DNA from 2 places in the Krasilnikovia cinnamomea genome. Region 1 is predicted to be linked to the other one. Evidence: riboswitches for the same ligand, from Rfam matches in the RefSeq annotation. Region 1 holds a riboswitch; the other holds the start of a gene.
The links. Region 1 has a riboswitch for cobalamin ahead of EV385_RS01565 (VWA domain-containing protein). Riboswitches for the same ligand answer to the same signal wherever they lie in the genome.
Positions count from the first base shown of each region.

Region 1 (15,579 bases):
GCGCATGTCGTGCGCCGAGTAGATCCGGTCCGGCTCGTCGACGCGGATGTTCTCGGCGTTCGACGGGATCACCGCGACCTCGAGCTTGAAGTACTCCCGCAGCTGCTCACCCACGTGCACCGCGGTCGCGGTCATCCCGCACACCGTCTTGTACGAGGCGATGAACGCCTGCACGGTGATCGTGTCCAGCACCTCGCCCTCGGCGGTGGCGCTCAGACCCTCCTTGGCCTCCACCGCGGCCTGCAGACCGTCGGGCCAGCGGCGACGCTGGGCCACCCGGCCGCGCATCTCGTCGATCAGCTCCACTGAGCCCTCGCGCACGATGTAGTCGACGTCGCGGCGCAGCAGGGCCCGGGCATGCAGCGCCACGTTCACCGCGGAGAGCTGCTCGACGTTCTCGTGGGCGTACAGATCAAGGCCCATCCGGCGCTCGACCTCCGCCAGACCCGCGGCCGTGAACGCGACGCTGCGGCCGTCGTCGGCCACCTCGAAGTGCTTGCCGGGACGCAGGTCACGGACCAGCTCGGCGGCCTCGTGCACCGGGTCACTCTCGGTGTGGATGCTGCCGGCCAGCACCATCGGCACCCGGGCCTCGTCGATCAGGATCGAGTCGGCCTCGTCGACGATCGCCGTGGCCAGCTCACTCTGCACCCGGTCCGCGATGTCCGTGACCAGCTGGTCGCGCAGGTAGTCGAAGCCGGCCTCGCTCACCGACACGTACGTGACGTCGGCCGCGTACGCCTCGCGGCGCTCCTGCGGCGTCGACGCCTCGGTGACCCAGGCGACCGTCAACCCGAGCAGGGTGTAGACCGGCTCCATCCAGGTGGCGTCGCGGCGGGCCAGATAGTCGTTGACGGTGAGCACGTGCACCGGCCCGTTGCCCCGCCGGACGTGCCCGTAGGCGGCGATGGTGGCGGTCAGGGTCTTGCCCTCACCGGTGGCCATCTCGGCGACCTTGCCGGACAGCAGGGCCATGGCGCCGAGCAGCTGCACGTCGTACGGACGTTGGTCCAGAGCCCGCTTGGCGGCCTCCCGGCCGACCGCGCAGATCTCCGTGAAGTCGTGCGCCTCGGCGGCCGCGGCGGTCAGCTCCGCGTCGTCGAGAGCCGCCAGCGCGTCTTCACGCGCCTCGATCTCCGGGAGCCGACGGCGCAGCGGGGCGAGATCGACCGTGGTGCCCGGACGCTGCAGGAACTTACGGAACCGGCTCTTCAGCCGCTGCGACACACCCATGGCCGGCAACGGTACTTGATGTCGGCCGCCGATTGCGCCCGACTCCCGCCCCGGACGCCCGATATGCCGGCTGGTGTCGGCCCCCGGCGCCGGGCCGGGGCATCACTCCTGCTCCCCGGCCGGCGCCGGCCGCGCACCGCTCAAGCGGCCCGGCACGGCTACTCGGGCGCCAGCATCGGGGCCAGGCCGGAGACCGCCAGGATGCGGGCCACGTACGGTTGCGCGCCGCGAAGGATCAGCGGCACCTCGGCGCGGGCCGCGCCCGCGCGGGCGTCCACGAACGCCGCCACCCCCGCGGCGTCGATCAGCGGCACACCGGAGAGATTCACGACGACCCGCTGGCCGGCCGCCGCCGCCACCGCCTGCCGCAGCCCCGCACGCAACCGCTCGGCGGTGTCCCGGTCGACCTCCCCGCGCACCCGCACGGTCAGCCCGCCCGGCACCCGGGCCACCGACACGCGCATGTCGTTCCCGGCGTCCGCGGCGCCCTCCCACCGGGGCAGGGTGTCGCGCAGCATGGCCTCCCGCAGCCAGCTCAGCGCCCGGCTCAGCAGCCGCGACACGTGCATCTGCGAGACGCCCAGTTCGTGGGCGATCTCGGCCTGGGTCCGGTTGCCGTAGAACCGCAGGGCGAGCATCCGCCGCTCCCGGGCCGGCATCCGCAGCAGCAGGTCCGCGACGGTGATCTTGTCGTCGACCGCCTCCAGATCCAGGTCCACGCCGCCCAGCAGGTCCCCCAGCTCACCCGCGCCGCCGGCACCGACCGGGGCGTTCAGCGACGCCGGGCAGTAGCTGGCCGCCGATTCGATCGCCTCGATCACGGCGTCCTCGTCGACCCGCAGGAACTCGGCGATCTCGGCCACCGTGGGGCTACCCGAGAGCTGGCTGGTCAGCACGGTGCAGGCGTGCGCCACCTCAAGGCTGAGGTCCTGGATCCGGCGAGGCACGTGCACACCCCAGGTCTTGTCACGGAAGTGGCGCTTGATCTCGCCGGTGATGGTGATGACCGCGTACGCGGTGAACGAGCCGCGCCCCGGGTCGTACCGGTCGATGGCCTTGACCAGGCCGAGGCGGGCGACCTGGGTGAGATCCTCCATCGGCTCGCCGCGGCCCCGGTAACGCCGCGCGAGCCTGCCCGCGAACGGCAGGCAGGCCGCGATGAGCTCCTCGCGCAGGACCTGACGTGTGGCGGGCGGCGCGCCGGCGCAACGTCGCGCGTAGACGACCGCGGCGGCGTCGAGATCCGCCGGGGGACACTCCAGCGTCTGCACTTTCTCAGGTGCGGGCATCGTCTCTCCCTCGCGCGGCCTCGCCCCGACAGGCGAAGCCACCCTCGGCCGGAGGGCGAGGCGGAGACCATCGCCCCGCTGGCGCCTCGAGCGCCCGGTCCCCACCGTCCCCGGATCGGCCCCTTCGAGCGACGTTACTGCCCCGTCTGCCGGACTCAAACGCATCGACCGAAATCGTGGCGCGCCCGCCTCCGATTCGCGCCTCCGTCCCGCGTCCGGTCACCGGGTGTGTCGTCCCGCTGCGGCCTCGGTGTCAGCCGCTGGAGTCCCGGCCGGTGCTCTCGTCGTCCTCGTCGCGGCGCAGGGCCCACGAGGGTGCGCCGGTGTCCGCCGGCCCGGACGGCGGCGGCTCGCCCGCGGTCCCGCCCGGCAGGCCGGACTGGAGTCCGCCGCCCGGCCCGGGCAGACCGGACTGCGGGCCACCGCCCGGCCCGGGCAGACCGGACGGGAGGCCACCCGCGTGGCCGGACGGGCTTGCGGACGGTGGAGCGGCATATCCCGCCGAGGCGGGTCCCGAAGGCGGGGCGGCGTATCCCGGCGTGGGCAGTCCCGACGGCATCCCGGTTCCGGACGGGGCCGGGCCGGACGGTCCCGACGGCGCACCGGCGGGGGTGGCTGCCTGGCCGGGCAGTCCGGACGGGGCGCCGGGCCCCGGCTGTCCGCCCTGCAGCGGGCGGTTGTGCTGACCGAGCTGGGGCGGCTCCAGCCGCGGCCGTTCAGGCGGCTGCGTCGACGGTTGGCCACCCGGGGAAACGGTCGGTTCGTGGCCCGGGGTCTGCAGGGCGGCAGGGGTCGGAATGGGCCCCAGCGATCGAGTCGGACCGGTGCCCTGGAGCGGGTTCGCGGCGGGGCCCGGTGCGGGTTCCTGGCCGGGCACCGCGGTGCCCGCACCGAACGAGGCCGGGCCGGACGCTCCGCCCGTGGACGGCCGCGCCCAGGGCTGCTGCGCTGACTGCGTGTCGCCCGGGCGGCCAAGCCCGGACGGGGCTGCCGACGGTGGTGGATTGTGCTGGCCGAGCTGCGGTGGCTCCAACGGCGGTCGCGCCGGGCTCTGGCCCGCCAGCGGAGGCCGGTTGCGCTGGCCCGGCTCGCCCGCCTCGTGCGGGGGACGGTTCTGACCCAGCTGCGGGGGTTCCAGCGGGGGGCGACTCTGCCCCATCTGCGGCGGCTGCAGCGGCGGCCGGTTCTGACCCATCTGCGGCGGCTGCAGCGGCGGCCGGTTCTGACCCAGTTGCGGGGCCTGCAGCGGCGGCCGGGGTTGCTCCTGACCTTGATTCTGCGGTCCGAGCGGAGGTGGACCACCCGCCTGACCGGCCAGTGGGGGCCGGTTCTGCTGGCCCAGCTGCGGGGATTCCAGCGACGGCCCGCTCGGCGCCTGCCCTGCCGGTCCGGCGGGGTTCTGCTGCCCGAGCTGCGGCTGCCCGAGCGGGGCCTGTCCGAGCTGGGGCGTGTCCAAGGGCGGTTGGGCTGGAGGCTGGGTTCCCGGCAGGCCGCCGGATTGGGCTGCCGGCGTGGCCAAGTGGTCCGGGCGCTCGGTGCGCGGGAGGTCCATGCCCGGCGTCGACTGACCGGGGGCCGCCTGTGCAGCGGGAGCAGACTGTCCCGCCGCGCCCGGCTGTCCAGGAGGGCCTGGCTGCCCGGCTTGCCCCACGCCGGGCTGCCCCACGCCAGGCTGCCCCACGCCGGGCTGCCCCACGCCGGGCTGGCCCGCAGGGCCGGGACGCCCCGGTTGCCCCATCAGGCCCGCTTGCCCGGGCACGGTCTCCCGACCGCTCGGGGTGCCGCCCGGCTGGTCGGTCCGCGGGCGCGAGGGAGTGAACTGCGGTGCGTCCAGGGGCCGGTTCTGCTGGACGTAGATCGGCGGCCCGAGCAGGAGCGGATCGAAGTCCGGCGGAAGCGTCGGCGGCACGGCCGGTGGCGCGCCCCCAGCGACGGGGCCGGCGCCGGCCGGCGGCGTGAGTGGGCTTCCCCCCGGGGAGGACGGCGAGCCCATGCCGTGCGGCGCGGTGGGGGCCCCACCGGTCTGCGCTCCCGTGGCGGACCATTCCGGCGACGGCTGCGCCCAGCTGGGCTGGGTGCCGGGCGCGTCGCCTCGGGCGGCGTCCGTACGGCCTCCGGGCGCGAATCCCGGTGCCGCCGGCGGTGTGCCGGTCGGCGTGGGCGGCCCGGACGGTACTGGTGCCCCGTTCAGCGGGCCCGCGCCGGGTCCGGCGGCCGGGGCCTCGGCCCGCTCGGCCGGTGCGGCCGTGGGATCCCATCCGCTCACCGGGCTCCCGCCCTGCGGAGGCGCCGCCGGTGCGCCGCTGATCGCGCCCGACAGCCCGGACGGCGGGGTGGCCGCGCCGCTCCCGCTGAGCGTGCCCCATTGCCCCGTCCCGCCCGCCTGACCGGCGGTTTCGTGGCTGCCCGGTTCCCTGGAGGCGGGGTCGCCCGCCCCGGGGCGCGACAGACCCGACAGCGCGCCCCCGGCCGACGACGATGGCGGCGCGTCCGACGGCGCGGCGGGCGGCGGCGGGACAGACAGCCCGGACGGCGGGGCGGGCGGCGCGGAGACAGGCGCGGAGAGACCGGACGGCGCCGCAGGTGAAGGCGGCGGCGCGGACAGACCCGACGGCCCACCAGGAGACGGAAGCGGCGCGGACAGACCCGACGGCCCACCAGGAGACGGAAGCGACGCCGACAAACCCGACGGCCCACCAGGAGACGGAAGCGGCGCCAGCCCGGAAGGCGGTCCGGCAGGTGCGGGTCCGGACAGGCCGGACGGCGCACCGGCCGGGCCCGGGGCCGGGGTGGTGAAGCCCGGCGTAGAAGCGACCCGGCCCGCCGCTTCGGGCGCGGCCGGGCCGGGAGTGGACGATTCGGCCGGAGGCTCGGCGGCGGGTGGCAGGCCCGAGGTGGGCGCCGGCGGCAACCCCACGGTGGGCGGCAACCCGGAGGTCGGGGGAAGCCCCAGAGCCGGGGCGGGGGCGGTCCCGGGCGGATCCGCCCGCATCGGCGAGGGCAGCTCATGGCCTGCAGTCTCTGCCGGATACCGAAGAGGCCCCGGCAGGTCGTGGGTGGCCGGGACGTCGGTGGAGGGCGCGGCCTGCCCCAGGTTTGCGGGCCCCGTGGCGGTCGGCAGACCCGGGATGTCGAAGTCCGGTACCGGCTCGCTGGTGCGCGACGTGGTCGGCCCGCCGGGCGGCATGAGCGGGCCAGGGGCCGCGCCCCGCCCCTGCCGGGCCGCCTCGACCAGGCCGGACGACTCGGCCAGCCCGGCGGCGACGAGTACCTCGGCGGCGGCGAGGCCGGTCGAGCAGGGCAGCGGTTCGCCGCACACGGGGCAGGTGGTCATACCGACGGTGGGACCGGCGCCATCGGCGTGCGCCTTCATCACTTCCGCGGCGGTGCGCGCCAGGACGCTGTCCGGCCGGATGTACGCCGTCGACCCTGTAGCCATCGTGGTCCCCCGTCGGTCCGCCGCGCGCCGGGACGCGTGGTCAGCACAAGTTCACCGCGACCGGGGCGGGTTTGGAGCGGTTTCGCGCAATCGGAAGACCTTCGGCGGATGGCCGTGGAGCGGGCCGGACAGCGGACCGCGAGTGGATCACCGGTGGGCTGCGACAGGAGGACGCAATGAACCAGAATTCACTCACTGTGTGCTAGACGTCGCTCTCCGTACCATCAGGGGACATCCATCTCCTCCCCCCGGGGGTGACCCATGGACGACGCCGGGTTGTACCGCGAGCAGATCCTCCGGCACGCCGGTCCCGTCATCACCGGCCGGTTCGTCGGGTTCCAGGCCTCCTACACCCGGGAGGTCAAGGTCGGGCAGCCGTTGCTGCTGGCCGTCTTCGTCACCGCCGGGATCGCTCAGGGCCTCGTCGCGCTGGTCCTCGCCAAGCTGCGCGGCGGCGCGCTCGGTGCCCGCCGGAGCTTCAGGGAACTGAAGAAGGGCCCCGAGTATCTGGTGACCCCGCTGCGGGTCCGCGACGATCTGGGTCAGACGTACGAGGTTGAGATGCACGGGTACCTGCCGGTTTCGGCGCTGCACCGGGGCGATCTCGTCCAGTTGCGCACCCAGCAGCAGAAGGACCCCCAGCTGCCGGTGAAGGTGCGGCAGGTCCTCAACCTCACCACCCTGCAGCCGCTGACCCCGCGCGTCCCGACACTGTGGTCGCATCTCGGCCCGGGGCTGCTCATCCAGGCCGGGGCGGGCCTCGTACTGGTCGGGCTGCTGGCGGCGGCCTGGCTCCACTGACCCCGCCGGGACTACGCACGGGCACACCCGGGTACGGATCGAACCGGCACGCCATCCGCCCGGTCCATTCGGGACGGCGCTCGCGCCGTACCGGAATCGATCGGGCGGCGCGCGGCCCGCCGCGCCCGCGCGGGAGTTGCGCGTCCGATGATGCGGTGAGACGGTGACGGTGCGTGGAGAGGGAGATGCACAGTGGGTGAAGAGGTCGAGCAGCACGCGTTCACCCGCGACGACCGCGCGCGGTACCGGCAGAAGATCCGCCGGAGCCTGGACGTGTTCGCGTCAATGCTGCGGGAGTCCCGGTTCGAGTTCGAACGGCCGCTGACCGGCATGGAGATCGAGCTGAACCTCATCGACGAGCACTGCGACCCGGCGATGCGCAACGCCGAGGTGCTCGGCGCCATCGCGGACCCCGACTACCAGACCGAGCTGGGCCAGTTCAACATCGAGATCAACGTGCCGCCGCGCCTGCTGGCCGGGGACGGCAACACCGATCTGGAACGCGGCCTGCGGGCCAGCCTCAACAACGCCGAACAGCACGCCCGCTCGGCCGGCGCGCACATGGTGATGATCGGCATCCTGCCGACGCTGCGCAAGGAGCACCTCACCATGGAGTCGCTGTCCGCGAATCCGCGGTACCGGCTGCTCAACGAGCAGATCTTCGCGGCGCGCGGCGAGGACCTCGACATCCGCATCGACGGCATCGACCGGCTCGCGGTCACCACCGACACGATCGCGCCCGAGGCGGCCTGCACGAGCACCCAGTTCCACCTGCAGGTCAGCCCGGGGCAGTTCGCCGCGTACTGGAACTCGGCGCAGGCCATCGCGGGCGTCCAGGTGGCACTGGGCGCCAACTCGCCGCTGCTGTTCGGGCGTGAGCTGTGGCGCGAGACCCGCATCCCGCTGTTCGAACAGGCGACGGACACCCGCAGCGAGGAGATCAAGGCGCAGGGGGTACGCCCGCGGGTGTGGTTCGGCGAGCGCTGGGTCACCTCGGTCTTCGACCTGTTCGAGGAGAACGTACGGTACTTTCCCGCCCTGCTGCCGATCTGCGACGATGCCGACCCCGAGCAGGACCTGGAGCGCGGCGACATTCCCGAGCTCAGCGAGTTGCGCCTGCACAACGGCACCGTCTACCGCTGGAACCGGCCCGTGTACGCGGTGGTCAACGGCCGTCCCCACCTGCGCGTCGAGAACCGGGTGCTGCCCGCCGGACCCACCGTGGTGGACACGATCGCCAACGCGGCCTTCTACTACGGCCTCGTGCGCAGCCTCGCCGACGCGGAGCGTCCGCTGTGGACGCAGATGTCGTTCAGCGCCGCCGAGGAGAACTTCCACGCCGGTGCCCGGCACGGCATCGCCGCGACGGTGTTCTGGCCCGGCCTCGGATACGTCCCGGTCACGGAGCTGGTGCTGCGCCGGCTGCTGCCGCTCGCCCACGACGGGCTGGACCGCTGGGCAGTGCCCGCCGCCGAACGCGACCGCCTGCTCGGCATCATCGAACGCCGCTGCCTGGCCGGGCGCAACGGGGCGCAGTGGCAGGTGGACACGCTGCACGCGCTGGAGGCCGACGGCCGGGAGCGTCGCGAGGCCCTGCACGAGATGCTGCAGCGGTACCTGCCGCTCATGCACGGCAACGTACCCGTCCACGAGTGGCCGCTGCCCGGCTAGCCGGGTTGTCCGGCCTCTCCGCCCGGCTGCGCGGAAGCGGTGCGGGGCAGGGCCGTCGTGACGGCCCGATCCGCGACCGCCACGGTGAGGCCTGACCACACCGACTTCGGCAGGATCAGTCGCGCGCCGGGCCCGGCGGCCAGCAGGGCGGCGGCCTCGGCCACACTCGGTGTCCCGGCCGCCGCGGCGACCCGCGCGCTCGGATGCGGCACCGGCACGACGGCGAGCTGGTCCGCCCGGTACGACCGCACCGCCCATTCGTGACGGTCCGCGACGGCCCTCAGCGTCGCGCCGGCCCGGCGGTCCAGCGTGGCCACCACGCCGACGTCCCCGGGCGACAGGCCCGCCGCGGTCAGCGCGGCGCGGATCGCCCAGTCCAGCTCCGCTTCGAGCAGGTCGCTGCGCGCCCCGACGCCCACCGCCACCCGCCCGCCGTGAACCGCCACCGGTTCGCCGCACCGGACGTCGTCACCCGCGCCGACGACCCCACTGTCCTCGGTGAACGGCGTAGCGGCATCCCGGCCGCGCGCCGTCACGGGGCACGCTCCAGCGGCGCGTCGCGGGCGGCGGCCGCGGTGACCACGCGGTGCGCCATCGCCGGTTGGCCCGCCCAGTGCAGGTGCAGATACGACGCATGCAGGCTCGGGGTCGCGAAGCCCTCCGGGTCGGCGCCGCGCCACCCCCACGCCGCCCCGGCCGCCGGGGAAAGCAGCAGCCCGGAGCGGGGCTGCACGACCGTACGGTGGAACTCGTGCCCGGTCACCCTGGTCCCGGCCACGGCCAGGGGGCTGTCCGTCAGCGCCGCGGCGTCGCGGTAGCCGAGGGTCAGCGTGGGGGTCATGGCCGCCTCCGCGTCGAGCACGCCGCACATCGGCGCGCCGTCGAGGGCCCGGCAGAGCCAGAGCAGGCCCGCGCACTCGGCCACGATCGGCAGACCGGCCGCGGCGCGGGCGGCCACGTCGCGGCGCAGCGGCTCGTTGGCGGACAGCTGCTCGGCGTACACCTCGGGGAAGCCGCCGCCGACCACCAGGGCGCCGGTGCCGGCGGGCAGGGCCTCGGCGCGCAGCGGGTCGACCGTGACGACCTCGGCACCCGCACCGGCCAGCAGCTCGGCGGTCTCCGCGTACGAAAAGGTGAAGGCCGGGCCGCCCGCGACCGCGACGACCGGGCGGCCCGGCACGGGCTCGGCCGCCGCCGGGGTCCACGCGGTGGCCGCCAGCGGCGGGGCGGCGCGGGCCAGCGCCAGCACCGCGTCCAGGTCCACGGCGGACGCGACGAGCGCGGCCAGCGCGTCGACCGCCGCGACGGCCTCGGCGCGGCGCTCGGCCGCCGGGATCAACCCCAGGTGCCGCGACGGAGCGGCTACGGCGTCGGCGCGGCGCAGCGCGCCCAGCACCGGGGTGCCCACCTCCTCGCACGCCTCGCGCAGCAGTTGCTCGTGCCGGTCGGAGCCGACCCGGTTGAGGATGACCCCGCCGATGCGGGCGTCGCCGAAGCTGCGGAAGCCGTGCACGAGGGCAGCCACCGAGCGGCCCTGCGCGGCGGCGTCCACCACGAGCACCACGGGCGCGGCGAGCAGGCGCGCCACGTGTGCGGTGGAGCCTGTGTCGCCGGCGCCGGTGCGGCCGTCGTACAGGCCCATGACGCCTTCCACGACCGCGAGCTGCGCACCGGCCGTACCGTGCGCGAACAGCGGACCGATCAGCTGCTCGCCCACCATGACCGGGTCGAGGTTGCGCCCGGGCCGCCCGGCGGCCAGGGCGTGGTAGCCCGGGTCGATGTAGTCCGGCCCCACCTTGAACGGGGCGACCGCGAGGCCGCGCGCCGCGAACGCGGCCAGCAGGCCGGTGGCCACCGTGGTCTTGCCGTGCCCGGAGGCCGGCGCGGCTATGACCAGGCGGGGCACGCTCACCATTCGATGCCCGGCTGCCCCTTGCGGCCCGCGTCCATCGGGTGCTTGAGCTTGGTCATCTCGGTGACCAGGTCGGCCGCCGCGATGAGGTCCGGGTGCGCGTCACGGCCGGTGATCACGACATGCTGGGTGCCGGGCCGTTCGGCCAGGGTCGCCACGACGTCGGCCACGTCGACCCAACCCCATTTCATCGGGTACGTGAACTCGTCGAGCACGTAGAACCTGTGGGTCTCGGCGGTCAGGTCCCGTTTGATCTGTGCCCAGCCCTCGGCCGCCTCGGCGGCGTGGTCGCGTTCCGTGCCGGCCCGCTGGATCCAGGACCAGCCCTCCCCCATCTTGTGCCAGGCCACGGGCGGGCCGCCGCTCGCGCCCAGCGCCTTGAGGGCGGTCTCCTCGCCGACCCGCCACTTCTCGCTCTTGACGAACTGGAACACCCCGATCGACCACCCGGCGCTCCAGGCCCGCAACGCCATCCCGAACGCGGCCGTCGACTTTCCCTTGCCGTGTCCGGTGTGCACCGCCAGCACCGCCTGGCGGCGCCGCTGGCGGGTGGTCAGGCCGTCGTCCGGCACCGTCGTGACCTTGCCCTGCGGCATCAGGCTGCTCCGCTCGTCGCTGCGGGCTCGTTCATGCGGCCCTCCGGGTGGTGGTGTGTTCCAGGTGCTCGAGGGGCACGAGGTCGGCGTCGAGCGCGGCGGCGAGGCGGCGGGCGAGGCCGAGGCGTACCGGGCCGGACTCGCAGTCCACCACCACGGTGGCGACCCCGGCCAGGACGCCGGCCAGCGTCGTGGGGTCGGGTCCGCTGGTGGCGCGGCCGTCGGTGACCACGACCAGCAGGGGACGCCGGCGGGGGTCGCGGCGGCGCTCGGTGGCGATGGTCGCGGCCGCGGCGCGCAGGCCCGCGGCGAGCGGGGTACGCCCGCCCGTGCGCAACGAGGCCAGCCGCAGCACCCCGACCTCGTGGCTGGAGGTCGGCGGCAGCACCTGATCCGCGGATGAACCCCGGAAGGTGATCATCCCGATCCGGTCGCGCCGCTGGTAGGCGTCGCGCAGCAGGGACAGCACCGCGGTCTTGACCACGGTCATCCGGCGGCGCGCGGCCATCGAGCCGGAGGCGTCCACGACGAACAGGACGAGGTTGGCCTCCCGGCCGACGTGTACGGCCTGGCGCAGGTCGCGTGGCTGCACGGCGAGGCCGCCGGGCCGGGCGGTGCGGTGCGCGGCGGCCCGGTGCAGGGCGGCGCGCAGCGTGGCCGGCAGGTGGGGGGCGCCGGTGAGGCGGCCGTGCGGCGCCCGCGCCCCGACCACGCGGCCGCGACGCGCGTACGCCGGGGAGCGGCGGCCCGCGTGGCCGCCGTCGCCGCGCGCGGCGATCCGCAGCGTGCGCGGGCGGAACGCGGCGCCGGCCCGCGCGGTCCCCGACCGTGGGCGGCCGGGTGACGCCGACTCGCCCGGCTGATCCAGCGGTGCGTGCCCGGCGGCCGGCCCGGGCCGGTCGGTGGCGGCCGCCGGCTCCGGGGGGTGCTCCTGCGCCCGGCTCGGCGACGACGAACCGTCCGCGCCGGACGGGTCTCGGTCGCCCGGCGGCGGGCCCTGGGTGTCCCCTGAGTGAGGGCCGTCGCCGGGCGCGGGGCCGTCGTCGGGTGGTGGGGCGCCGCCGTCCGGCGGGGTGGGCGGGTCGTCGTCCGGGTCCGCCTGGGCCAGGGCCTCCTCGAGGCGCTGCTCGTCCGTGCCGGGCGGGTCGAGCGGGTCGCGGCGGCGCCGATGCGGCAACGCCAGCCGGGCCGCGTCCTTGACGTCGTCGCCGGTCACCCGGTCGCGTCCGTGCCAGGCGGCCAGCGCCACCGCGCACCGGGCGACCACGATGTCGGCGCGCATGCCGTCGACGCCGTACGCGAGGCACACCCGGGCGATCCGGTCCAGCTCGGCGTCGGGCAGCGCCACGCCCGGCAGGGCGGCCCGGGCCTCGGCGATCCGGTGGGCCAGTGTCCGCTCGGCGTCCGCGAACCGGGCCGTGAACCCGGCGGGATCCGCCTCGTACGCGAGGCGGCGTCGCACCACCTCGGCGCGCTGCCCGGCGTCGCGGGGCGCGGCGACCGTGACCACCAGCCCGAACCGGTCGACCAGCTGGGGGCGGGGCTCGCCCTCCTCCGGGTTCATGGTGCCGACCAGCAGGAAGCGGGCGGCGTGCTTGACGGAGACGCCGTCGCGTTCGACGTGTGCCCGGCCCATGGCAGCCGCGTCGAGGAGCAGGTCGACGAGGTGGTCCGGGAGCAGGTTGACCTCGTCGACGTACAGGGCGCCACGGTGGGCGGCGGCCAGCAGTCCGGGCTCGTACGCCTTGACCCCGTCGGCGAGGGCGCGCTGGATGTCGAGGGTGCCGACCACCCGGTCCTCGGTGGCGCCGACCGGCAGCTCCACAAGGGTGGCGGGCCGGTGCCCGTGCGGTGCGTCGATCTCATGTGGCCCGTCGGGGCAGTCCGGGTCTGGTCCGGCGGGATCGCACGCGAAGCGGCAGCCGCGCACCACGTCGACCTCGGGCAGCAGCCCGGCGAGCGCGCGGACCACGGTCGACTTGGCGGTGCCCTTCTCGCCTCGGACCAGGACGCCGCCCACGGCCGGTGACACGGCGGTCAGCAACAGGGCGAGCCGCAGGTCGTCGAGGCCGACGACGGCGGAGAACGGGTACGCAGGCAGCACGCGGCAGATCCCTTCCGCGGGTGTCCACGCCCGCATCCTCAAGGTACGAGCGGCCGGAGTCTCCTGGCTCCCGGATCGGCGCTCGCCGCGGCCTTCCGGCCGTCTCCGGCCGTGGCGTCGTCGCGGGTCACTCCCCGGTCACAGTGGCGGGACCGCCCCGGTCTCGCACCGGGTTCCTCCGCTACCGCTCGCCGGTCATGCTTTCCTACCACGCCACCGGTCGTCAACGTGACGTGCCGCCCTTCACGGCGCCGGCCGTCCTCACCGGCCGGTGAGCCCGCGCAGTTCGGTGTGCACGTCGGTCACGGCGTGGACGGCGCGCTCGACGAGCGGGCGCATCCGGCGGTACAGGGCCGCGGCGTCCGGGTCGGGCCGGGTGGGTTCGCCGACGCCGACAAGGGCCCCGGCGTGATCCAGGTCGGGTAGGGTGCCGAGGGCGTGCCAGCCCAGCAGGGCGGCGCCGAGCGCGGTGCCCTCGCGGGTACCGGCGACCGCGACCGGCAGGTCCAGCGCGGCGGCCAGCACGTCCACCCACAGGGCGGAGGCGACCGCGCCGCCGGTGGCCCGTACCTCGGCGACCGCGATCCCCTCGTCGGCGAAGGTGTCGCGGACGAGGGCCAGTTGCTGGCACACCCCCTCGACGGCGGCGCGGACCAGGTGGGCTCGGCCGTGCTCGCGCCCCAGCCCCAGGTACGCGCCGCGCAGCCCCGGCCGCCACCACGGCGCCCGCTCCCCCAGCAGGTAGGGCAGGCAGAGCAGGCCGTCGCTGCCCGCCGGGACACGGCCCGCCTCGGCCAGCAGCGCCGCGTCACCCACGTCGGCCCCGAGGGGGTCCATCTCGGCGCGGTCGGTCCCCGGGTAGCCCGTGAAGGTCTGCCGCGCCCAGCGCACCACCGACCCGGCGTTGTTGACCGCCCCGCCGACGACCCAGCGGTCCGTGGTGAGCGCGTAGCAGAACAGCCGGCCCGCCCGGTCCACCGTGGGCGCGCCTACGACCGTGCGCAGGGCGCCGCTGGTGCCCAGGGACACCGCGGCCACGCCGGGCGCGGTGGCGCCCACGCCGAGGGTGGCCAGCGGCCCGTCGGTGGCGCCGACGATCACCGGCGTGGTGGCGGGCAGCCCGGCAGCGGCCGCGATGTCCGGGCGCAGCGTGAACCGCGCGGTGGTCGGCACGACCTCGGCCAGGTGCGCGGGCCGCACCCCGGCGATCTCCAGCGCCTCGGGGTCCCAGCGCCGCTGGTGGATGTCGTAGAGCCCGGTCCCGGAGGCGGCGGAGAGGTCGACGACGAACGGCGCGTCCGCGAGCGCGGCCAGCACCAGCTCCTTGACCCCGCCCCAGCGCGGGGTGTCGCGCAGCGTCGCCGGGTGGGTGTCGCGCCACCAGGCGAGCTTGGCCAGCGGCGACATCGGGTGCACGGGGGTGCCGGTGCGGGCGTGCAGGGCCCCGGCGCGCCCGGCGGCCACGAGCGCCGCGGACTGCGCCGCGGCGCGGCCGTCGGCCCAGGTGATCATCGGGCCGAGCGGGCGCCCCACGGGATCCATCGGCACGAGCCCGTGCAGGAACGCGCTGAGGCTGACCGCGACGACCCGGTCGCCGCGCTGGCGGGACTGCCGGGCCGCGTCGACGAGGGTGTGGATCGCGGCGTCGCGCAGGCCGTCGGGCTCCAGCTCGGCCCGGCCGGCCGCGGGTACGGACAGCGGATAGGCGACGCTGGCGGGCGCCCTCGGCTCACCGGCCGCGCCGAGGGCCACCGCCTTGGTCGCGGTGGTGCCGGTGTCGATGCCGACGATGACGTCCACGTGTCAGGCCGGGGGCGGCGCGAGGCACGGCGGGCGCCCGTCCAGAGTCGACGTCACGCCGCCGAGCCTAGTCAGCGGGCGAGGCGTCGCGCGTACCCGTCGCGCAGGTCGTCCCAGCCGTACGCGAGGGCGTCGCGGCCGCGGATGACACCGACGGGGGTGCCGTCGAGCAGCCGCCGCAGCACCGCCATGCACAGGTGCCAGCCGGCCGCGACCATGGCGTCCATGCCGGGCTGGGCCAGGGTGTGCCGCAGGGTGAGCCGGGTGCCGCCGCCCTCGGCGTCGAGCTCCCAGCGCAACCGGTCCTCGCCCCAGGTGTACTCCAGCACGCGGGGTGCCTCGGCGCGCAGCACGGTGACGGGCTGCTCCAGGCGGGTATCGCCGTCGATCATGGTGAGCGTGGTGTCGCCGGGCGCGCCGAGGTCACGGGCGACGGCGAAGGGTGCCCACTGGTCGAGTTCGCCGGGGTCGGTCAGGGCGCGCCACACCCGCTCGGGCGGCTGCCGCAGGTCGCGGACGAACACCAGGGTCCAGGCGTCACCGTCAGGAACGACGCTGGCGTCGCCGGGCGGGCCGGGGTCGAAATCGGTGGTGGGGTGTCTCATGGCTGCTCCTCGGAGTCGAGGTGGCGTTCGAGAGCGTCGAGGTGCCGGGTCCACAGCGCGCGGTAGGGCGCCAGCCAGGCGTCCAGGGCCCGGAAGCGTTCCGGCTCCAGGTGGTAGATGCGCTGTTGG
Region 1 covers NZ_SHKY01000001.1:360,447-376,025, forward strand. The annotation lists gene secA2 (accessory Sec system translocase SecA2) at 1-1,233, opposite strand, end outside; gene EV385_RS01530 (SigB/SigF/SigG family RNA polymerase sigma factor) at 1,392-2,522, opposite strand; gene EV385_RS01535 (hypothetical protein) at 2,776-3,978, opposite strand; gene EV385_RS01540 (hypothetical protein) at 6,223-6,762, shown strand; gene EV385_RS01545 (glutamate-cysteine ligase family protein) at 6,955-8,433, shown strand; gene EV385_RS01550 (cobalamin biosynthesis protein) at 8,430-8,969, opposite strand; gene EV385_RS01555 (cobyrinic acid a,c-diamide synthase CobB) at 8,966-10,348, opposite strand; gene cobO (cob(I)yrinic acid a,c-diamide adenosyltransferase) at 10,342-10,941, opposite strand; gene EV385_RS01565 (VWA domain-containing protein) at 10,973-13,045, opposite strand; cobalamin riboswitch at 13,080-13,249, opposite strand; gene EV385_RS01570 (gluconokinase) at 13,307-14,845, opposite strand; gene EV385_RS01575 (SRPBCC family protein) at 14,917-15,450, opposite strand; gene EV385_RS01580 (ArsR/SmtB family transcription factor) at 15,447-15,579, opposite strand, start outside.

Region 2 (15,579 bases), 5.7 Mb from region 1:
CGACGCCGCTGCTGCGGGCTGTCTCCACCAGGGCGTTCAACTGCTCGAGCGTCGGGGGAGGCGCCGGCCGACCGTCCGGCTCCTGGCGCAGGACGTGCAGCATGGCGCGCAGATCGTCCATTGCCTGCCGGCCGGCCTTCTCGATGGAGGCCATCGCGGCGGCGGCCGCGGCGGGGTCTTTTCGGGCGATCAGGCGGGAGCCGGTCGCCTGGAGCACCATCAGGGTGACGGCATGGGCGACGGTGTCGTGCAGGTCTCGGGCGACCGCGTGGCGCTCCGCGGTGACGGCACGGCGGATCTGGGTGGCGCGTTCCCATTCGGCTTCGAGCCGCGCCCGTTCCGCCTGGGCCAGGTTGGCGCGGGTCAGGAAGGATCGGCCAAGCAGCCAGACCGCCCACAGGGCGAGGCTGACGAAGAGGCCGTCCCAGACTGGGTCGCGGTTGACCGCGATAGGGCCTGTCCATTCCTCGGCCAGGCACAGCCCGAGGAGTATCAGCGCCACCCGACGATGAGGTGCGTACCGCCCGGCGGTATAGGCGGCGATCAGCATGGCGAGAAAGGGCATCGCCAGGTCGGTGGAGGGGGTGAGCCAGATCGTCTGGACCGTGGCGGCCGCCGCGGCCGCCGCCACGGCCGCCGTCGGATAGCGGCGGCCCGTTGCCAGCGGTACGGCCATCGCTGCCGCGCAGAGACCGTTGAGCCACTGTGGCCCGGCGAGGTCGGCTGAGGAGGCGCTCTCCGCGGTGGCGACCGCTACGAACGCCACCGCGAGCAGGCCACCCCACCAGGTCGTGCCCTGGGACTGCGGGCGCTGCGACGGTCCGTTGCTCACCATCCCAGTCTAGGAACCCGCAGGCCGTTGGCGCGTACGACGAAGGTCGGATCCCCGCCGACGCGAGCGCGGGTCACGTCCGACGATGGTCGCACCGCAGAACCCGATCTCCGCCAGACGCCGGTGCCGCCAGCGGTTCCTAGGGTCGAAGCGACATCCGACAACGCCTCCGAAGGAACCTGACCATGGGTCGCACAACCAGGAGCCAGGGACCGATCCCGCTTCCGTAGCCCGCTTCCGCGCAGCCCGGGGTGATGCCCTGGTCACTTTCAGTGGAGGAGCAACACGTCATGCAACGGCCCCTCGATGCAACTGCCACGCCCGTGAGCGAGACAGCCCGCTCCCGTCTGATGAACCTGGACGCCCTGCGCGGCTTGGCGCTCCTGGGAATCTTCGTGGTCAATTCGACCTACGTCGCCTCCGCCTTCCACGGGACCGGCGTCGAAGACCCTGCCTTCACCTCAACCGCCGACCGCACCGTCGGCTCGGTCCTCACCCTCCTCTTCGAGACCAAGTTCTATCTGCTCTTCTCGTTCCTCTTCGGCTATTCCTTCACCCTGCAGCGGGACTCCGCCGAGCGCCGCGGGACCCCGTTCACCGCGGCGTTCCTGCGCCGCCTTGCCGCCCTCTTCGCGCTCGGCGCGGCCCATGCCGTGCTGCTGTTCCCCGGCGACATCCTGACCACCTACGCCCTGCTCGGAGTAGTCCTGCTGGTTGTCGGAGGCATGCAGACCCGCACGGCCGCCACCGCCGCCGGCACGCTACTGGCACTCACCGCCACCGCCTATGCGGGTCTCGGCACGCTGCAAGCGGCCTTCGGTCCCCCGAGCACCCTGGACGCCGGGAACCTCACCGCCCAGGCAGATCAGGCCGCGGTTCTGCTCAGTGGCGGACCGGTAGACGTCATCGATGCCCACCTGCGGGAGCTGCCCGACGTGGCCGCGTTGCTGTTGCTGTTCCAGGCCCCCTGCGCCCTGGCGATGTTCCTGTTCGGCCTCGCCGCGGGAAAGCGGGGTCTGCTCGCCCGACCCATCCACGCCACGGTGCTGCGCCGCACCCAGCTGATCGGCTTCCCCATCGGCCTGGCCGGAGCGTGCCTCTACGCCCACGCCACCACCCACTGGACCGGTACCGCGGGCGAAGCGTACGCCGTGGCCATCGACGTCCTCACCGCCCCGGCCCTGGCCGCCGCGTACGCTGCCACGTTGCTGCGCCTCATCCGGGGCCGACACGGACAGCGGATCGCCGACCTGCTTGCCCCCGCCGGCCGTATGGCCCTGAGCAACTACCTCGCCCAGTCGGCCGTGCTGGCCTTCATCTTCACCGGCTACGGCCTCGCCGAAATCGGCCGGCTCAGCCCCGCCTCGGTACTCGTTCTCGTTCTCGTCCTCTACACCATCCAGCTGTATGCCTCGGCCATCTGGATGCACACCCACGCCTACGGACCCCTGGAGTGGTTCCTGCGCGCTGCCACCCACCTGACAGTCCCGCCGTGGCGCAGACACAGACAGCCGGCAGCCTGATCCGCCCATGGGGAGATGCCGGTGGTGGGCGCCGCCTGCGTGGTTCAGCCCTGCAGACCCATGAGCTGGAAGAACTGCGGCTGAGCCGCACGCCACGTGCTGATGAAGGTGGACCGGGCTACCTTCACCCGGGCCCACACGCCCGGCGCGGGTGCCCATGGCGGTGGATCCCCCCACACGTGGGCCGGGCGGGTAGTGAACGTGAAGAACACGTCCGCGTTCGTCAGCCTCCAGTTGAGGTCAAGGTGATCGAAGGTGTCACCGAGGATCAGCCGTTCCCGTTCCCGGACGCCTGGCTTCTGGGCGAGGTCGCACAGGCGCTGGAAGTCCCGGTAGTGCGGATGCAGGGCTGTGGTGCTGCCGTCGCCGATTGCCAGGCCCCCTACGTAGACCTGGAAGATTCCGAACCGCTGATCCTGACTGCGCGGGGTGAACTCCACCCGGAAGTCAGCGATAGACCCGGCGCCCACCGTGCCGTCAGTTTCCGCACCCATGCGGCGAAGATACGTGACCCGGCGTGGCAGCCACCGGACGGGTACGGCTGGTCAGCAAGCGGTGTTGGCTCAGTGCGGGAGGAAGACCGCCCGCACGCAGTTGTCCTCCTTCTCCTTGAAGAGGCGGTAACCCTCGGGCGCCTGCCCCAGCGGCATGACGTGGGTGGCCAGGTGCTCGGTCACCAGTTCGTCGCGGGCCATCCGCTCCAGCAGCATCGGGATGTAGCGTTGCCCGTGCATCTGCGCGCCGCGTACGGTCAGGCCCTTGTTCATCAGGGCTCCGAGCGGGAACTTGTCGACGAATCCGGCGTAGACGCCGAGCACGAAGACCGAGCCGCCCTTGCGGCAGGCGTGGATCGCGTCGCGGACCGCGGCGGGCCGGTCGGTTTGCAGGCGTAGCTGCTGCTTGAGCTGGTCGTACCCGAATTGGATGCCGGGGGTGTGTGCCTCCATGCCGACCGCTTCGATGCAGACGTCCGGGCCGCGCCCGCCGCTGCGTTCGCGTAGCTCACCGGCGACGTCGTCGCGCTCGTAGTTCAGGGTTTCGGCCCCGGCGTACTTCTCCGCCTGGTGCAGCCGGTAGTCGTACCGGTCGATGATGATCACCCGGTCGGCGCCGAGCAGCGCCGCGGCGCGCGCGGCCAGTTGCCCGACCGCGCCGGCGCCCCACACCGCGACGACGTCGCCGGGCTGAACGCCGCCCAGTTCCGCGCCCATCCATCCGGTGGAGGCGGAGTCGGAGGCGAACAGCGCCCGCTCGTCGCTGACGGCGTCTGGCACCGGGAACGCACCGACGTCGGCGAACGGCACGCGGATGTACTCGGCGTGGCTGCCAGGGTTGCCGCCCATGGCATGCGAGTAGCCGAAACACCCGCTGGGCGCGTGTCCCCACAGGGTCTCGGTGATGGCCGGATTGGTGTTGCCGTTGTCGCACAGCGAGTACAGGCGCTGGTCGCAGAACCAGCAGCGGCCGCAGGCGATGAACGAGGAGACGACGACCCGGTCGCCGACGTGGTGGCGCTGTACGTCTGCCCCAGCCTCGACGACCTCGCCGACGAACTCGTGCCCGAGCACGTCGCCCTTCTCCATGAACGGGATGTAGCCACCGAGCAGGTGCAGGTCCGAGCCGCAGGTGACGGTGCGCCTGACCCGGACGAGGATGTCGCCCGCGTTACGGATTGTCGGGTCCGGCACCTCGCCGACGGCGAGCTTGTTGACGCCTTGCCACTGCAGAGCCTTCACAGCAGTCCCTTCTCCCGGCCCCGGGCGGTCACCGCGCGCAAACCCCGGTTAAAGGCCGTCGGTGTGGTCGTGGCGACGCCCGGCTTCAGGACGTCGCCCACTTCGAGCTGTGACCGGGCGATCCGCAGCACGCGCCGGATCTCGTCGTCGGACACGGTGTCGTTCGCACGGCGTACGTGGATCTCGGTGCCCCGGCGCCCCGGGGCCTCGCACAGCCTGACCGCGACGGCGTCGCCGCGGTCCGTCAGCTGGCTGGGCAGGTGGTCCGTCACATACTCGACCGGCCGGAACACCGTCACGGTGTGACAAGGGCCCGTCGCGGCCCTCGCACGGCCGCGCCCGCCCGCCATCGCCCGGGCCGCCAGCAGACTGCCGACACCGACTGCCCCGACGAGCAGCCATCTGGAACGTCTCATGGCCCCCGCATACCGCACACGGTGGTCGATAAACCGGAAAGCCCAAGAAAAGGCCGACGAATATCTGGTCACGGGTCACACGCCGCGACCGGTACGACCCCGGGAGCGCAGGATCCGCGAGCCCGCAGGCGGTCGGTGGCCGATGAAATTGCACGCCCGGCCCCAGCCGTGGTACGGCGCTGTGCTCCTCGGGGTCGAGTGGCTACCGGGCATCGCGGTGGCGAGGCGGATTGACGGGCCGCGACGGTCGACTGCCGCACGGTGTACCCCGTGAACGTCCGAGGGTCACGGGCGCGGAGAGACCCGGGTCCACGCTCGCTCGCCACGCCGGGCGCCGGTCCCGCCGAGACAACGTGGGCAGATGTGACGGATCTGGTCGGCGGTGGTGACGACGTCTGAGGGACGAAAGTCGAAGGTGGCATGCGGGAACCGCTGTAGTCGGCTGCGGCTCAGTGCCAGGCCGCACACCGTCTGGTTGGTGCCGGGAAGCCAGGCGTGCACTTCACCGCCCGGTTGCCGTATCCCGCTCTCGTCGACCCAGCCGCTGGAGGCGGCAACCGCGGTCACTCGTCGACGTGCCATGCCCGTGTCTTCCCGGTTGACCAGTCCCCAAACCGGGCCTCGACCATCGGTTGGCCGCGCTGCGAGGGGTATGCCGGGCCGTGTTCAGGGCAGCGGCTGCCCACCTGTCACGCCCAGGACTTCACCGGTGATGTAGCTGGACTCCTGAGCGGCGAAGAAGACGAATGCGGGCGCGAGTTCGGCCGGCTGGCCGGCCCGGCCGAGTGGCGTCTGCGCACCGAACGACTTGACCTTCTCGTCGGACATCGTGGCCGGAATGAGTGGTGTCCAGACCGGGCCCGGCGCGACGGAGTTGACCCGGATGCCCTTCTCCGCAAGCCCGGCGGCGAGGGCCTTGGTGAACGCGACGATGCCCGCCTTGGTGGTGGCGTAGTCGAGCAGTTCAGGTGACGGCTGGTAGGCCTGGATCGATGCTGTGTTGATGATCGTCGACCCGGGCTCCATGTGGGGCACGGCGGCCTTGCTCAGCCAGAACATCGCGTACAGGTTGGTCTTCATGACCCGGTCGAACTGCTCGGTGCTGATGTTGGTGATGCCACCGGGCTGGGCCATCTGGTAGGCCGCGTTGTTCACCAGGATGTCGAGGCCGCCGAGGTCGCTGACGGCGCGTTCGACGATGGCCGTGCAGTGTCGCTCGTCGCGGATGTCACCCGGCACGGTGATCGCCTTGCGGTCGGCCTTCTCCACCAGCCGCGCGGTCTCGCGGGCGTCGTCCTCCTCCTCCGGTAGGTACGAGATCAGCACGTCGGCGCCCTCGCGGGCGAAGGCGATGGCCACGGCGCGCCCGATTCCGGAATCGCCGCCGGTGATGATCGCCCGTTTGCCCGCCAGCCGTCCGCTGCCCCGGTAGGTCTGCTCACCGTGATCGGGTTTGTCGTCCATCTGGCCCGTGGTGCCCGGATGCGGGATCTGCCCGCTCTGCTGCTCCTGCGGGGCCCTGAACTGTTCGGTCGGGTCCTGCTTGCCGTGCTGGTTCTGGGGCGCGTTGTTCGTCATCTCGGCGACGTACCCACCAGACCGCCACTGATGCCGACAGTTGACCACTACGGGCCGGCGGGTGGTCAGGGTGGCGCCGCAGGCGGTCGGGGTGCTGGTGGCGAGGAAGGTCAGGAATTCCGCGCTGAGCCCGTGCTGGGCGACCAGTCGCAGGCCGCATGCCGCCTTCTCGGGCCTGCCGGCATGCACGTGACGCGGCACGGGTTAGGCTGCTGTGGCGTCGACGGGTCGGACCGGGCCTGGCAGGAGCTGCGGGTGACGGGTGGTGTGACGGGCCGAGCTGCCGGCCAGCGGGATGGTCCGGGTGCGGTCCGGGGGTGGCCAACCTGGCGGGTCGTCGCCGCGGTCGCGGTGGGGTATGCGTTCGGTGCGTGGCTGGCGTTCGTGGCGTTCGGGGCGACCGCGATCGTGGTGCTGTTCCTGCCGGCCGGTGTGACGCTCGGGGCGCTTGTCCGCACGCCGCGCAGGCAGTGGCCGTGGATCCTGGCGACGGTGGTGGTCGTCGAGATCGCCGTGGATGTCTGGCAGGGGCAGAGCCTGCGTTTCGTGTGGGGTTTCGCGGTCGCGAACGCGGCCGAGCCGCTGGTCGGTGCGCTGTTGCTGCGACATTTCGTGCCGGGTGACGTCGACCTGCTGCGACGGCGAGACCTGTTCGCGTTCCTGGGCTGTTGCGTGGTGGCGGGGCCGCTGGTGGGTGGGGTGTGCGGCGCTACGACCATCAGCCTCGGATTGGGTCGCAGCTGGCTGGAGGCGTTCCTGCCGTTCTGGGCCGGTGACGCCACCGGTGTGTTGACCGTCGGCGGCTGCGTGCTGGCGTGGCGGCACCGTCCACCCGCCAGCATTGCCGCGTCGACCCGCTGGGCGTTGGCCCTAGCGCTCACGATGGGCGTGACCGCGATCGGTTTCTGGCCGGCCCACCTGCCCCTGTTCTACCTGCCGATTCCGGTGCTGCTCGGGCTGGCGTTCAGTCAGCGTCTTGCGGTCCCGCTGACCTGCGGGCTGGCGATGACGGTGACCGCCAACGTGTTGACCAGCGCCGGGCACGGCCCGTGGTCGGCGTTCGAGGGCCCGATCGCGCTGAAGACGGCAACTTTGCAGCTGTTCCTGGCCGTGGCGATCCTGGGCGCCTGGTTCCTGGCCGTGGGCGTCGCGGAACGTGACGCCGCCCGGTCGGCCACCCGAACCGAGCGGGCGGCCCGGCAACGCCTGCACGCGCTGCAGTTGCTCACCACCCGGCTGGCGACCGCCGCCACGTCCCAGGCCATCGCGGAAGCGGTCGTGCGTGACAGCGTGGCGTTGTTCGCCGACCGTGCGACGCTCGGCGTGGTGTCGCCCGAGCGGGACGAGGTGGTGATCTGGACGGTCGTGGGTCGACCGCCGGAACTTGTCGACGCGGGTCGGCAGGTGGCGCTGGACGAGGTCCGGCCGTTGACCTACGCGGCCCGCACGGGCCAGCGCGTCGTGCACCAGAGCGTGAACGAGCTGGCGGTGGACTACCCGCAGATGGCGCAGGCCTACCGGACCTCCGGGGTGTCCAGCGGGTTGTGCCTGCCGGTGGCCGACGCGGACGGGCCACCGCTGGGCGCCCTCGCGATCGCCTTCGCCGCCGACGATGCGGTCGACGCCGACACCATCGCCGTGGCCGAGACCGTCGCCCGTCTGGCCGGGCAGGCACTGCAGCGGGCCCAGCGACACGAACGCGAGCTCGACGCGGCCCACCAGCTACAGCGCGCCCTGCTACCGGTGCTCGCCGGCGGCCGGTCCGGCATCCGGGTCACCGCCGACTACCGGCCCGCCGACCGCACGCACGACGTGGGCGGCGACTGGTACGACGTGTTCCCCCTTCCCGGCGACCGGATCGGGCTGGCCGTCGGCGATGTCGTCGGCCACGACCTGACCGCGGCCGCGGCCATGGCCCGCGTCCAATCCGCCCTGCGCATTCTCGCCCAGACCAACGACGGGCCGGCCCAGGTGCTCCAGGAACTGGACCGCGTCAGCGCGCTCATCACCAACTCCTTCATGACCACGGTCGGCTACGCCGACTACGACCCGGCCACCCGTGTGCTGCGCTACGCCTGCGCCGGGCACCTCCCGCCGCTGCTGATCACCGCCGACGGCGTCATGTACCTGTGGAGTGGCCGCTCCATGCCGATCGGGGTACACGGTCGACCGCGCCAGCAGGCCGAGCAGCGGATTCCCGCCGGCGCGGCGCTGATCTGGTACACCGACGGTCTCGTCGAACGCCACGACACGCCGCTGCAGGACAACCTGGACCGGCTCGCCACCGTCGCCGCCGAGCTGGTCGGACACGACCCCGACGACCTCTGCCAGGCAATACTCCAACACATGGCCGGCGGAGACGTCCTGCGCGACGACACGATCGTGCTCTGCATCCACTTCGCCCCCGAGCCACGCGCCGCGGTGGCCACCCCCAGCCAGCTCGCAGCCGGGGATCGACACTCCTCCCCGCCCGCACCGCTCTGATCAGCAGGCAAGACGTTCGCATCGTCCATGTTCGCGGCAGTCAGCCTGCGGGTCCCGGCGCCGTCACGCACGGGTACACCGCCACCGGGCTGACCGTACGGCGACCATACCGTGCCTACATCTGGGAGGTGACAGGTATGCGGGGACAACATGTTGTGTCCATTGGGGGGTCGTGCGGCCGGCCCCGGACCCGGCCGATACAGTTGCCCTGCCGCGGTGTTCGGGAAGCCGGTGCGAATCCGGCGTGGTCCTCGCCACTGTGACCAGGAAGTGTGCTCTTTCGCTGTCGCCACTGGACCGTCCGGTCCAGGAAGGCTGAAGGAGTCCGTGATGATCTGGGAGCCAGGAGACCGGCCGTGGCACCGAATGTCTACCCCACGAGTGATGGGGACAAGGAGTTCGCCGCCATGTCACGTTCTGCCCTGCCACGATCTGCCACCTTCCCGCCTAGGCCCGGTCGACCTCGCGCACCGTACGGTGCCGCGTTCGGGCTGGTGCTCCGATGAGCGGCCCACCCGCCGTTGGCGCGCATGAATTGATCACAACCACCGCCGCGGGGCTGGTCACCTGCCGCGGCTGCTGCTGCGGAAACCCGGCGAAGCACCCCGACGTCGATCACGGCGGCGAACTGCGCACCCTGCAGCAGTTCGCCGCCGACCACCCCGACACTGTCCGGCTGACCACCAGCGACTGCCTCGGCCCGTGCGAGCACGCCAATGTCCTCGTGGTCCGGCCCTCGCCCGACGGACGCCGCGCAGGCGGTCGGCCCGTCTGGCTCGCCCGCCTCGACGCGCACGCCCTGCGCACTCTTCAGGTCTGGCTCGCCGCGGGCGGACCGGGCCTGGCGGACGTCCCCGAGTACCTGGCACTGCACCGGATCCGCCCCTCGCGTGCCGGCACCACGAGCGAGGGCAGTCCCATGCTCTAGGCGTGGGCAGCCCAGCGCGCCGCCCTCCACAACGCGTGGACGGGTCCCGCCCGGACGGGTTCCGAGAGCCTCTGCTGAAGGCCTGGGCGGCGCGCCGGCCTGCGAGTAGTCCAGCGATCAGCCCACCCTTCGACCGGCCGCCCTACTTGTCCAGCGTGAGCCACAAAACCTCCCCCCGTACCCAGATCTCCGCACTGTCCACCACGGACCGCGATCCTCTACGCGGCCGGACGCGCGGGACGCAACCGCGTCCTGGCTGGGAGGGAGCCCGAGCGGCCGCCACGTGCCCGGAACCGGTCGGCTCTGGTGCGTGCCGATCGGTGCGGTCGACGGGCCGGGTCCGCCGAAAGGGGCAGACCAGTAGCGATGATCTATCTGTCGGCGGATACCCGTTGACAGCCGCGCCGCGCACGCTGACAGGCGGCACAGACGGCGAGCGCGGAGGCGAGCATGACACGGCGGAATCCGGCCGGTAGGGAACCTCTCACCGACCCGAGGATCGCTCCGTGTTTCCGGCAGAGGATCGGAGGATCAGTGGCGAGCGCGCGGTCCCGCCGAGAGGCCGGTTACCACCGATGAACGCCGACGCCGCGCATCTGCTGACAGCGCTGACCGAGTCGGCGTGGCTGCTCCCGGCGGTGTTCGTGCTGTGTGCGGTGGACGGCGTGCTGCCGGTGGTGCCGGGCGAGACAGTCGCGATCGCCGCCGCGGTCTTGGCGGCTACCGGTAACCTCGCCCATCCGGCCGTCATCGGTGTCATCGTGTGCGCCTCCGTGGTCGGCGACCTATGCTGCTATCTGCTGTGGCGGCGGGCGGCCGCGGTGAGAAGGACCCGGTCGGGCCGTGCCCGTGCGCCTGGCCGGATTTTCAGCAGGGTCGGCGCACTCATGGACCGTCGCGGTGGTCCGGCGATCCTCGCGGCCCGGTTCATCCCCTCAGGACGCACCGCGGCCAGTGTGGCCGCCGCGCTCACCGGAATCCCGCTCCGCCGTTTCCTGCTGTGGACCGTGGCCGCCTCGGCGGCGTGGTCGGCCTACATCACCGTGCTGGGCTACTTCGGAAGTCGCCTGACACAGGGCCATCCCCTGTACGGGGTGTTGCTCGGCGTCGTCGCCGGAGCGGTCGTGACGTTGGTGGTGTCATTCGTCGGGCGACGCGCGGGCTGCTGAGCGGTCACCGTCGTACGTTCCGATCCTCCGGTAGGCGTCGGCACGCGTCCGCGAGGCGGCTGCCGTACGGGCCACAGCCTTTGTCGTGCTCGGTCCACCTGTGGTGCTCACCGGGTGCCGGCGGGTCCATATGTCATTTGCACTATCGCCGACCCGGTGCGCTCTCCGCTACGGTTCCAGCCTGCGTATGCGACAGATTTCCACATCAGGTACATCGGACGGGGTTGGATTGTGAAGCACGGCAGACTCATTGCCTTCAGTGCCCTGCTGGCAGCGACGCTTGCGCTGGCTGGCTGCGGATCGTCGGACGACACCGGCGCGCAGGGATCCGCCGCCTCGGGGGAGAAGGGGGCCGCAGGCGAGGAGCAGGCCGCAGCCGCGGAAGGCGCGTGTGCACTCCTGACGGCTGCGGAGGTGGAGGAGGCCCTCGGCGAATCGGTCAGCGAGCCGCAGCCGCAGGACTTGGGGACCCTCCAGACATGCAAGTTCGCTGGCGACGGCGCCCAGTTCCGTCTGCTGCTGGGGATTCGGGATCAAAGTCCACTCAGCGCGCGCCAGTTCTTCGAGATGCATCAGAAGCGTGCACAGGACCCCCAGACGCTGAGCGGGATCGGCACCGCGGCATTCTCGACCACCAGCCCCAAGACCGAGGTGATGTTCTATCTCGGAACCGAAGAGGTCACCTTGACGCTGACCGGCGACGACGAGCTGTCGGGCGATCCCGCCGCCCGCGTCGCTGACCTCGCCAAGAAGGTAGCCGCCCGGCTCTGACCCTCGGCTCTCTCGCGGCGCCGGGCACTCCACCGGTGACGCCTGCCGGCGGTGGACCCGCTGCCGGCGTCCGGTGAACCGGCGTGCGGTGCGATCGGGGCAGCGAGCCGAGCGGTGGCGACGGCATGTGATCGCGTGGTGGCAGCCCGGTGAATATGTCATACGCCCTATCCCGGGCTCAGCCGCGCCGGAACTAGCTTTGCCCACCAGCGCCGATCCGTCGGTGTGCGCGGACGGATCGCTCCGCGAGGCTGACTGCGAACCGATCGGAGACGACTGTGAAGTACGGCAAGCTCACGACCCTCGGTGCGCTGCTCGCGACGCTGGTGCTGGCCGGCTGCGGCGCATCGGGCACGGATGCGGACCCCGGGGCACCCGCGGCCGCCGCCGCGCAGCCCGAGGCTGGGGCTGGCGTCGAGTCGGACGCCGGGACGGCGACCGGCGGCTACGCCGACGAGGGGTACGCCTGTGGGCTGATCACCCGCGCTGACCTGGAAACGTTCTACGGCGGGCCGGTCGGCGAACCGGAGCCGAAGAGTGTCGGTGACTCGCGGTTCTGCGACTGGGCGGGCGCCCCGGGTGGAACCGACTCCTATGTGTTCCTGTGGATCGAAAAACCGATCAAGGGGGTTCGTGGCGACGCCAATACCGAGTACGACGAGCTGCGGAGCAAGCTCAAGGGTGACAAGGCCGTCAAGGACGTCGCCGGGCTCGGGGAGAAGGCGATGTCGGACTACTACCCCGGGGCGACCCGCGTGCGCATCGTCGTCGAGGACATGTACATCACGATCGGGGTGCAGTACGTCCTGGGCAAGCGGACGCTCACGCCGGAGGCCGACGTCGCCCGGGTGACCACGCTGGCCAAGCAGGTGGTTGGGCGGATGTAGCACCCCCTCCGGCCCGTCGTACTCGTGCTTGGCTGTCGCATTTTTCCGGATTTGCTTCCCCCAGGCTCCCGGCCGCCGGCCCCGGCTGCAAGAATGGCGGCCCGTGGTGTGCGGGAAGGGGGCGGCCGGGGTGCAGCCGATGATCGGCCGGGAGGCCGAGTGGCGCACGGTCACCGATGCCCTGCATTCCGTCGGGGACGGCCCCCAGGTGCTCGAGGTCGTCGGCGAACCCGGCATCGGCAAGACCCGCCTGCTGGCCGAGCTGGCCGGATATGCCCGGGAGCGCGGGCTGCTGACCCTCACCGGCAGGGCCACCGAGTTCGAGTCCGAGATCCCGTTCGCCCTGCTGACCGAGGCACTGGATGATCACGTACGTCTGAACAGCGAATCTCTGCGTGAGAGGCTGCCCCCCGACGACGTGTGGCGGCTCGGCGAGATCCTCGACGGCCTGGGCGCCGGGCCGGCGGCACCGCAGGTGTCGCTCGGCGGGGCGGCCGAGAGGTACCGGTCCCTGCGGGCGCTGCGCCGGTTGCTCGAAACCATCGCCGAGCCCGACGGGCTGGTGCTGATCCTCGACGACGTGCACTGGTGCGATGCCGCCACGACGGACCTTGTCGACTACCTGTTGCGCCGCCCGCCCGCCGGCCCGGTGGTGCTGGCGCTCGCCTACCGGCCGGCGCAGGCGCCGGCCCGGCTGGCCGCCGCACTGGTGAGCGACCATTCTGGCCGGTTCCACCGCAGGGTGGCGCTTTCGCCGCTGCCGGAGGCGGAGGTGACGCGCCTGCTCGGGCCCGACGCAGACCCCCGCGACGTGGCGTACCTGTTCCGCCTGAGCGGGGGGAATCCGCTCTATCTGGACGCGCTGCGCCGCTGTGGCACCACGGCAATCGATGCGGCTCGTACCCGGGACGACCCCGACCCCGCGCTGGCGGCCCTGCCCACCGAGGTGCGGGCCGCGCTCGGCGCGGAGTGGGAATCCGTCGGGCCGGACAGCCGCCTGGTGGCCTCGGCGGCCGCCGTCGGCGGCGACGAGAGCGAGCCTGCCCTGCTCGCCGAGGTTGCCGAGCTGCCCGTGCCGGCCGTACTGCGTTGCCTCGACGACCTGGTGGCCCGCGACCTCATCCAGGTAGTGGCCGGCACGGGCCGGTTCCGTTTCCGGCATCCGCTCGTGCGGCACGTCGTCTACGCGTCGGCCGCCGCCGGGTGGCGGCTGGGCGCGCACGCGCGGGCCGCGGCGCACCTGGAACGGGTGGGTGCGCCGCCGCGAGCCCGGGCGCACCATATCGCCCGGTCGGCGGCCGTCGGGGACGCCGGTGCGGCGGTCACCCTGGTCGCTGCCGCGCAGGCGGTCGGCGCGCAGGCGCCGGCAACCGCGGCCGAATGGCTGCAGATCGCGCTGCGCCTGCTGCCCGGCGACACCGCAACCGTCGGCCTGCCCGACCGCGCCGAGCTCCTCACCTACCTGGCCGAACGGCGGGCGGCGAGCGGAGACCTCGCCGAGGCGCGGCGGGTCATGGGTGTCGTCCTCGACGAGCTGCTGCCGACCGGGCATCCGGCCCGGTCGGCCGCCATCGCGTACACCGGCGTGCTGATCCGGCTGCTCGGCCTGCACGAGGAGGCGCAGGCGCTGCTCACCGCAGAGCTGGACCATCGGCCCGAGGCCGACAATTCGGATGTGCTGCTGCAGATCGCCACCTACGCGCTGATGCGTGGTCAACTCGGCGAGGCCGACGAACGCCTGTGCCAGATCATCGCGTTCGCCCCGGGCGGCACGGCTGCGGCGATCGCGCACGCCATGCGGCCGATGACCGGTTACGCGACCGGGCCGGCGGAGCTGTCCAGCGAGCGGCCGCGCTCAGCGACCGTCCTGCTGGACACGATGGGCGACGACGAGATCGCCCGCCAACTCGAAATCTTCGCCTGGCTCTGCTGGACCGGGCTCGAGGCCGAGGGGCCACGCGACTCGCTGCGCCGCCTCCTGCGCTGCCGGCAGGTCGCGGTCCAGTCAGGGCAGAGCTTCGTGCTGCCCTACCTGCTGGCCATGCAGGCGCTGATGCACGCCCGGCTCGGGCAGATCGGCGACGCGATGCGGGCCGCCGAGGAGGCCCTCACCATCGCCCGGCTGCTCGCCGCGGCCGAGCCGCTGGCCCTCGCCCTGCTGACGCAGTGCTGGCTGCATCGGTGCGCGGGCGATTTCGCGGCGGCGATCGTGACGGGTGAGCAGGCGGTCGCGGCGGCGTCGGCCAGCCGCGGCTGGCTGGCCACCGCTCAGGCGATGCTGGCATTCAGCCGGATCGCAGCCGGGGACGTACGGCGCGGCGCAGCCGATCTGGTGGCCGCCGGACGCGGACCCGAGTTGACCGCGCTGTACCCGCACAACCGGCTGATCGCCTGCACCGTGCTCAGCGAGTGCGCTGCGAAGACCGGCGAGCCCGAGTCCCCCGGGCACTGGGCGGAACTGGCCGAACGGGTCGCCGACCCCGAGCGTGGGGTCGAGCGCGGGCTGGTGTTGCTGGCACGGGCGTACGCGGTCGGCGCAGACGACCCGGGCCGCGGTGCCGATCTCGCCGAACAAGCTGGCGCCCTGCTGACCGAGGGGGAGTTGCTGCTGGTGGCCGGACGTGCCTGGCTGGCGGCGGCCGCGCTGCGCATGCGGACCGGCGACGAATCGGCAGCGCTGGACGACCTGGCTCGCGCCGAGAAGATCGGCGAACGCACGGACGCCGCCGACCTTCATACGGCGCTGCGGCGCCTGGCCCGGAGGCTACGGCCGGACGCCCCGCCACCGTCCGTCCCCGGAACGGCGGAGCTGACCCGGCGCGAGGGCGAGATCGCGGTGCTGGTCGCGGCGGGCATGTCCAACGCCGAGATCGCCGGCGAGCTGTACGTTAGCGTACGTACGGTCGAGACGCATGTGTCGCGGATCTACACCAAGCTCGGTGTCACCACCCGCGCCGCCGCGGTCAGCCGACTGGCGAGCTGAGACCCGCGTACGTATCCGCGGATGCGGGTACGTACGGATGTGCGTGCCCGTCCCCGCCTGACAGCGTGGCACCCGGACCGCACCGGGTGGTCCGCTGGTGAGGGAACGATGATGCGCAGCGGGGCCGACGAGAACCACGAGTGCGACACCGTCGCGATCCGGAAGACCGAAATGGGGGTATTGCGGCGGGCGCTTGCCCGTTGCAGCCCCACCGGTCGCTGGGTCGTCGTCGAGGTCGCGGGCGAACCCGGCATGGGCAAGTCCACGTTGTT
Region 2 covers NZ_SHKY01000001.1:6,100,986-6,116,564, forward strand. The annotation lists gene EV385_RS27500 (sensor histidine kinase) at 1-832, opposite strand, end outside; gene EV385_RS27505 (DUF418 domain-containing protein) at 1,156-2,355, shown strand; gene EV385_RS27510 (hypothetical protein) at 2,400-2,849, opposite strand; gene EV385_RS27515 (zinc-dependent alcohol dehydrogenase) at 2,919-4,091, opposite strand; gene EV385_RS27520 (hypothetical protein) at 4,088-4,507, opposite strand; gene EV385_RS27530 (SDR family oxidoreductase) at 5,174-6,085, opposite strand; gene EV385_RS27535 (SpoIIE family protein phosphatase) at 6,341-8,569, shown strand; cobalamin riboswitch at 8,767-8,942, shown strand; gene EV385_RS27540 ((2Fe-2S) ferredoxin domain-containing protein) at 9,105-9,497, shown strand; gene EV385_RS27545 (DedA family protein) at 10,073-10,666, shown strand; gene EV385_RS27550 (hypothetical protein) at 10,898-11,437, shown strand; gene EV385_RS27555 (DUF3558 family protein) at 11,716-12,324, shown strand; gene EV385_RS27560 (helix-turn-helix transcriptional regulator) at 12,464-15,307, shown strand; gene EV385_RS27565 (helix-turn-helix transcriptional regulator) at 15,416-15,579, shown strand, end outside.
Region 2: linked by a shared signal. The riboswitch ahead of EV385_RS27540 ((2Fe-2S) ferredoxin domain-containing protein) and the one ahead of EV385_RS01565 (VWA domain-containing protein) in region 1 are both predicted to bind cobalamin.